3 regions of the Eggerthella timonensis genome follow, and region 1 is predicted to be linked to each of the others. Evidence: predicted binding sites of a transcription regulator. Region 1 holds the regulator's gene; each other region holds the start of a gene.

What was found. Region 1 encodes LexA, which represses DNA repair genes until DNA is damaged. Its sites were predicted from a motif close to CNAACANNTGTTNG; they were not measured.
Region 2: uvrA (excinuclease ABC subunit UvrA) is a predicted target of LexA. The motif match lies at 761-774, and genes of this name have one in related genera.
Region 3: C1A15_RS07690 (putative DNA modification/repair radical SAM protein) is a predicted target of LexA. The motif match lies at 1,404-1,417, and genes of this name have one in related genera.

The regions. Positions count from the first base shown of each region.
Region 1 is NZ_FXXA01000002.1:2,517,809-2,520,076, forward strand. Features, by position in the region: gene C1A15_RS10510 (hypothetical protein) at 240-509, opposite strand; gene lexA (transcriptional repressor LexA) at 652-1,290, shown strand; gene hflX (GTPase HflX) at 1,376-2,268, opposite strand, start outside.
Region 2 is NZ_FXXA01000002.1:2,310,530-2,312,797, forward strand. Features, by position in the region: gene C1A15_RS09610 (PTS sugar transporter subunit IIC/EAL domain-containing protein) at 1-723, shown strand, start outside; gene uvrA (excinuclease ABC subunit UvrA) at 898-2,268, shown strand, end outside.
Region 3 is NZ_FXXA01000002.1:1,848,096-1,850,363, reverse strand. Features, by position in the region: gene C1A15_RS07695 (hypothetical protein) at 1-1,206, opposite strand, end outside; gene C1A15_RS07690 (putative DNA modification/repair radical SAM protein) at 1,435-2,268, shown strand, end outside.

The DNA.
Region 1 (2,268 bases):
TGATAGGGCTTTCGTTATCGCTTCATGTTCCTTGTCTCCTTCGCGAAGCGCCTGCCGACATGGAAGCGCGGCGGCGCGGTTTGTTGCTGCTCGGCCGAGTCTACCACGACGCGCAGGATGCGTAAACCCCCGAATGGACGCGCCTCCGGGGTGGCGGAGGCGCTACGCAGCCACAGAAACGCAGCATCTGTGGATCAGGGAACGGCCGCACGGGCCGACGATGAGCGGAAAACGGCTGGTTACAACCCCATGAGCAGGCTGGCCAACGCGAGCGCCCCGAACGCGCATCCGCCGACGACGGCCTGCCAGCGCTGCATGCGGCCGAACGACACGCCTTGCGCCGTGCCTGCGCGCAGCGCGGACGCAAACGATGCGCTGCCGTGCTTCGATCGCGCAGCGCCTCCGTCTTGGGACGGGCGCTCGGGAAACGAGATGATGCGCGCGCGTCGAGCAGGCGCCGAATCCAGCTTCGGCTGAAGGGCCGAGGTTCCCTCAACAGGGTACTTCATCTCAAAATTCTTCATTTTATGCCCTCCTGCTCTTGCGTAGAACCTTTGTTCGCGTATATAATAGGTCGAACAAAGGTTCATGTCAATAGGAATTTCATACATTTGTTCGGTAGAAGATAGAGCGGCGACGAAAGGACGATCCATGGCCGAGAAAGTGACGAAGCGCCAGCAAGCGGTGCTCGACTGCATCGAGGAGTGCATTCGAGAGAAGGGGTACGGCCCGACCGTGCGCGAGGTATGCCAGAGCCTCGGCCTCTCCTCCCCTTCCACCGTGCACGTGCACTTGAAGGCGCTCGAGGAGAAGGGCCTCATCAAGCGCGACCCGCTCAAGTCGCGCTCCATCGCGCTCACCTACCCGCTCGAGGACGCCGCCCTGGCCACCAACGTGGTGCAGCCCAGCTTCAGCAACATCGTGAGCGTGCCCCTCGTGGGCAACGTGGCCGCCGGCTCCCCCATCCTCGCCGAGGAGAACATCACCGACACCCTGTCGCTTCCCACCGAGATCGTGGGCGACGCTCCTTCGTTCCTGCTCTCCGTGCGCGGCGAGAGCATGATTGAGGCAGGCATCAACGACGGCGACTACGTCGTGGTCAAAGAGCAGCCCGTCGCGAACAACGGCGACATCGTCGTGGCCATCATCGACGACGGCGCCACGGTGAAGCGCTTCTTCAAGGAAAGCGACCATATCCGCTTGCAGCCGGAGAACTCCACGATGGACCCCATCATCACCACCGACTGCGCCATCGCCGGCAAGGTGGTCGCGGTATTCCGTCGCCTCTAGCGCTGGCGCCGCACGCCGGACGAACCAACAGCGCCCCCGTCGCTCGATGAAGCGACGGGGGCGCTTGCCGTTCCTTAGAGTAACTCTAAGCTATTGCGAACGGCCTGAAGAGCCCGGCGTACGAAGGGCCCGCGAGCATGACGATGTGCGTGCCCTCCTCCTCGTGCGCCTCCGAGAGGATACGGCACCGCTCGTGAGCGATGGAGACGAGGTCGCCCCGGTTGTAGGGGATCAGCACGTCGAGGTGCTCGTCCTGCGCCGAGGCGACGCGGGCGATATGCTCGACGAGCTCGCTCACGCCCTCCCCCGTCGCCGCCGACGCGAACTGCGCCTGCGGATGGCGCGCCTTGAGGACGCCGAGACGCTCTTCGTCGAGCAGGTCGCACTTGTTGAACACGAGCACGCGCAGCAGGTCCTGCGCCTGGATCTGCCCGAGCACGTCTTCCACTGCGGCGATCTGCGCCTCGTACTCGTCAGAGGACGCGTCCACCACGTGTAGCACGAGGTCGGCGCCCGTGATCTCGTCGAGCGTCGACTTGAACGCCTCGACGAGCGTGGTCGGCAGCTTCTGGATGAACCCGACCGTGTCGGTGATGGTGATCTCGCGGCCCTCGGGCAGCTCGAACTTGCGCGTGGTGGAGTCGAGCGTGGCGAACAGCTTGTCGTAGGCCAGCACGTCCGCATTCGTCAGGCGGTTGAGCAGGCTCGATTTCCCGGCGTTCGTGTAGCCGGCCAGCGCCACCTTGAACATGCCGCTCTCGTAGCGGCTCTCGCGCTGCACGGCCCGCACGTCGGCCAGGTGCTTGAGCTCGCGCTTGATCGATGTGATGCGCTTGCGCACCATGCGGCGGTCGACCTCGAGCTGGCTCTCGCCTTCGCCGAAGCGAGATCCCACGCCGCCGCCCATGCGGTTGGAGGCCAGGTGCGCCCACATGCCGCGCAGGCGCGGCAGCAGGTACTCGTTCTGGGCGAGCCGCA
Region 2 (2,268 bases), 210 kb from region 1:
GCCGAGGCGCTCCTGCGCTTCGAGCATCCCGTGTACGGCATGGTGTACCCGCCGCTCGTCATCGAGCTGGCGCAGGAGATGGGCGCGCTCGACGATCTCGAGCGCGCCGTGTTCGCCCGCGCCCTCGACGACGCGGTGCTCGTCGAGCGGCTCGCCCATGCCGGCGTCGTGCACGAGGGGTTCAGCGTCAGCGTCAACGCCACCGCGCGGCTGCTGCAAAGCGACGGCGGCGTGCGCTACATCATCGACGGCGTGCGCGAGCGCGGCCTCGACCGGGGGCGCGTGGTGGTGGAGGCCACCGAGCGCGAGGCCCTGCGCTGGGACGACGGCGCCTCGGCGCTGCTCGAGCGCCTCGTGGACGCCGGCGTCCCCTTGGCCATCGACGACTTCTCCATGGGGCGCACGTCGTTCCAGTACCTCGAGACGAGCGTGTTCAGCGTGGTGAAGCTGGACGGCACCATCGCGAAGGGCGTGCTGGAGAACGAGCGCTACGCCGACATCGTCTCGTCCATCACGCATCTGTCGAGCCAGCTGGGCTTCACCGTGCTGGCGGAGTACGTGGAAACCGCCGAGCAGCGCGATCTGCTGGAGCGGCTGGGATGCTCGTACTTCCAGGGTTACCTGTACGCGCCCGCGCTGCCGTTCGACGAGCTGGTCGAACGCGTCCGCCTCGCGACGGCGGGGGAGCTCGCCGACCGCGGGCGGACCCGTTCCGCGCGCTGAATCGAACAGTTTGTGCTCAGAATTTGAACGAATCAGACGAACGGATGTTTTTGCCGATTCCATCGTCGGACTGCGCTAAAATGAGCGATTGCACGGAAATGATAGTTCTCCGGTAGCCATATTCACCTCCGGCATCGCGCCGGGCTGCAAACGATAGAAAGAGCGATACGCCACATGGGACAGAACGCCATCGTCATCAAGGGTGCCCGCGAGCACAACCTCAAGGACATCGACCTCACCATCCCGCGCGACGAGCTCGTGGTCATCACGGGCCTGTCGGGCAGCGGCAAGTCCTCGCTTGCGTTCGACACGATGTACGCCGAGGGCCAGCGCCGCTACGTGGAGAGCCTGTCGAGCTACGCGCGCATGTTCCTCGGGCAGATGTCGAAGCCCGACCTCGACAGCATCGACGGGCTGTCGCCGGCGGTGTCCATCGATCAGAAGACCACGAGCAAGAACCCGCGCTCCACGGTGGGCACCACCACCGAGATCTACGACTACCTGCGCCTGCTGTTCGCGCGCGTGGGCGTGCCTCACTGCCCCGAGTGCGGCCGCGTCATCAAGAAGCAGACCACCGACCAGGTGACCGACGAGATCCTCGCGCTCGCGCCCGACGCGAAGGCCATCATCATGGCGCCCGTGGTGGCGGGCCGCAAGGGCGAGTTCACGAAGCTGTTCGCCGACCTCCAGAAGGAGGGCTTCAGCCGCGTGCGCATCGACGGCGAGATCGTGAAGCTCGACGGGGAGCCGCGCACGCTCAACAAGAAGATCAAGCACTTCATCGACGTGGTGGTGGACCGCGTGCAGCTGAAGGGGAGCGCGACGAGCCGCATCGCCGAGGCGGTGGAGCTGGCCACGAAGCTGGCCGACGGGCGCGTGCTCGTGCAGGTGCTGGGCGACGACGGCCAGCCGCTCGGCGAGGCCGGCGGCCAGTCGAGCGGAGCGAAGGGCGGCCTGGGCGAGGGCGAGCACATCTTCTCGCTCGCGCTGGCGTGCCCCGAGCACGGCCATTCCATGGACGAGCTGCAGCCGCGCGATTTCTCGTTCAACGCCCCCTACGGCGCCTGCCCCGACTGCCTCGGCATCGGCAGCCGCGAGGAGGTGGACGCCTCGCTCGTGGTGCCCGACCCGTCGCTGTCGCTCAACGAGGGCGCCATCGCGCCGTTCAAGACCGGCAACTACTACCCGCAGGTGCTGCGTGCCGTGGCCGCGCACCTCGGCACCGACGCCGACACCCCGTGGGAGGACATGCCGGCGAAGGCGCAGCGGGGCCTGCTGGAGGGCCTGGGCAAGGACAAGGTGCGCGTCGACTACGTCACGGTGGACGGGCGCGAGACGTACTGGTACATCGAGTGGGAGGGCGCGCTGGCCGCGGTGCAGCGCCGCTACCAGGAGGCCCAGAGCGACTCGCAGCGCGAGAAGCTGGCCAGCTACTTCGCCGTCGTTCCGTGCGCAACCTGCGGCGGCAAGCGCCTGAAGCCCGAGATCCTCGCCGTCACGGTGAACGAGCGCTCCATCCACGACGTCACCGAGATGAGCGCGGCC
Region 3 (2,268 bases), 670 kb from region 1:
CGCCTCCCGCTCCCCGCCGTCCAACCGAGGCAGCTGGAACGCCGCGAACGCGATCAGACCCAGGACGAGTGCGCCCGATGCGACGATCAAGCCCGCCTTGCGCGCGAACCCGCGCCGATGAAGCGCCTCGGCCTCCCTCATGCCCTCTTCGAGGCTGGTGGGAGGCTCGTCGAACATCACGCTCGACACCGCCTCGACCTTCGGCTCTTCGGTTTTCCGGGACCCCGCTTCAGCCTTCGCTTCCGCCTTCGCCTCAGCCTTGCGCTCCACGGGCTCGGGGCGTCGCTGCTCAGCCGGCTCAGGCGCGCGCTCCGGCGAAGCCGCCTGCGGCTCCCCGGGCTCCTCGTCGGCGGACGCGCGCGCTCCGGCCCCTTCGCGCACCTCGTCCAAGCGCTGCTGGATGAGCTGCTCCAACCGCTCGTCTATCAGGGCGCGAACCTCGCCCGGATCGTCCTGGATTCCGGCCAACGCCTCGAGAAGCGTCGGAACCGTCCTCCCCTTCTCGAGAGCCGTCTCGCACGGCTCCTCGAACGCGCCGCACTCGTCCTTCGGCTTCGCGACGGGACGCTCCGCCGTTTCCGCCGCGCCTTCGGAGATCGCAGCCGCGCCTTCGTCGACCGAGGCGTGCTTCCCCCGAAAAGCCCGCTCGAACGATTGGCGGCCGGAGGAATGCTTCCCGCGCGGCGCCGCGGTCGCGCGATCGGCGCTCGGAGCGGCCGCCTCGGCCGAGCTTGGCCTCGCGGCCGGCTCGCGCCCTTCGGAATCCGTCGCCGACGGCTCGGCCGCCGCAACCGGCAGCGCGAACACGGCCGGAGCCTTGGCGATCATCTCGAGCACGCGCAGATCCTCGCCGCCTGCAACCGGCGCGCTTCCACGGCGCTTCGCTTCCGGCTCCAGGATCTCCGCGGCGGTCGCGGGTGCGGGCTGAGGCGCAGGCTGGGGCATTGGTTGAGATTCGGGCCGAGGCTCTGGCCGGGGTTCCGGCCGGGGCGCAGGCTGCGGCTCAGGTCGGGGCTCCGGCTCCGGCTCGCGTTCCGGCGCGGCCAGCGGCGGCTCGATGGGAGCATCCGTCGAAGCCTGAGGTTCGGCAGGAGGCTCGTCGTCGGCCGGATCGCGACGCGCTTCGTCCTCGACATGCTCCGCCGGCCCGTTCACGAACGCGAACAGGCTCTCCAAAGACAATGACTCGTCGTCGAAACCCGACATCCTCCCGCTTTCCCGCACCGACGCAACCGGCGCGCCTCTCGCGCCGCCCTCGCGCCTCGATCGATCAAATGTTGAATATATTCATCTTATCAGAAATCGGCGGGATGGGCGAAAGAAGCCCGAACGCGCATACACCCCTCACGCTTTCCCCTTGACTTCGAACACTCGTTTGCGTAGTATACGAACATACATTCTCGCGAACATTTGATCTGACGAACGGATGAACGAATGGACTTGGTTGGCAAGCTCGAAATCCTCGCCGATGCCGCGAAATACGACGTGGCGTGCACGTCGTCGGGCATCGACCGCGACGCGCAAAAGGGCAAGCTGGGCAACACGCTGGCCGCCGGATGCTGCCACAGCTTCGCGGCCGACGGGCGCTGCATCACGCTGCTCAAGGTGCTCATGACGAACGTCTGCGTGTACGATTGCGCCTACTGCGTGAACCGCGTGTCGAACGAGGTGCCGCGCGCCGCGTTCAAGCCGCGCGAGCTGGCCGACCTCACCATCGCGTTCTACCGCCGCAACTACATCGAGGGCCTGTTCCTCAGCTCGGGCGTCATCCGCAACCCCGACTACACCACCGAGCTCATGATCCAGACGCTCGCCATCCTGCGCGAGGAGCACGGCTTCCGCGGCTACATCCACGCGAAGGCGGTGCCCGGCACCTCGCCCGAGCTCGTGCAGCAGCTGGGGCACCTGGCCGATCGCATGAGCGTGAACATGGAGCTGCCCTCCCAGAAGAGCCTGCAGCTGCTCGCGCCCGAGAAGGACAAGCAGCGCATCATCGCGCCCATGCGCCAGATCCGCGACAACATCGCCGTGGACAAGGACACCCGGGCGCTCGTGCGCAAGCAGACCACCTACATGAAGCAGATCCGCCCCAAGAAGAAGGAGCGCGCCTTCGTGCCCGCCGGCCAGTCCACGCAGATGATCGTCGGCGCCTCCCCCGAGAGCGACTTCCAGATCCTCAACCTATCGGCCGCGCTGTACCGTACGCTGTCGCTCAAGCGCGTGTTCTTCAGCGCCTACACCCCCGTGAACGACGACAAGCGCCTGCCC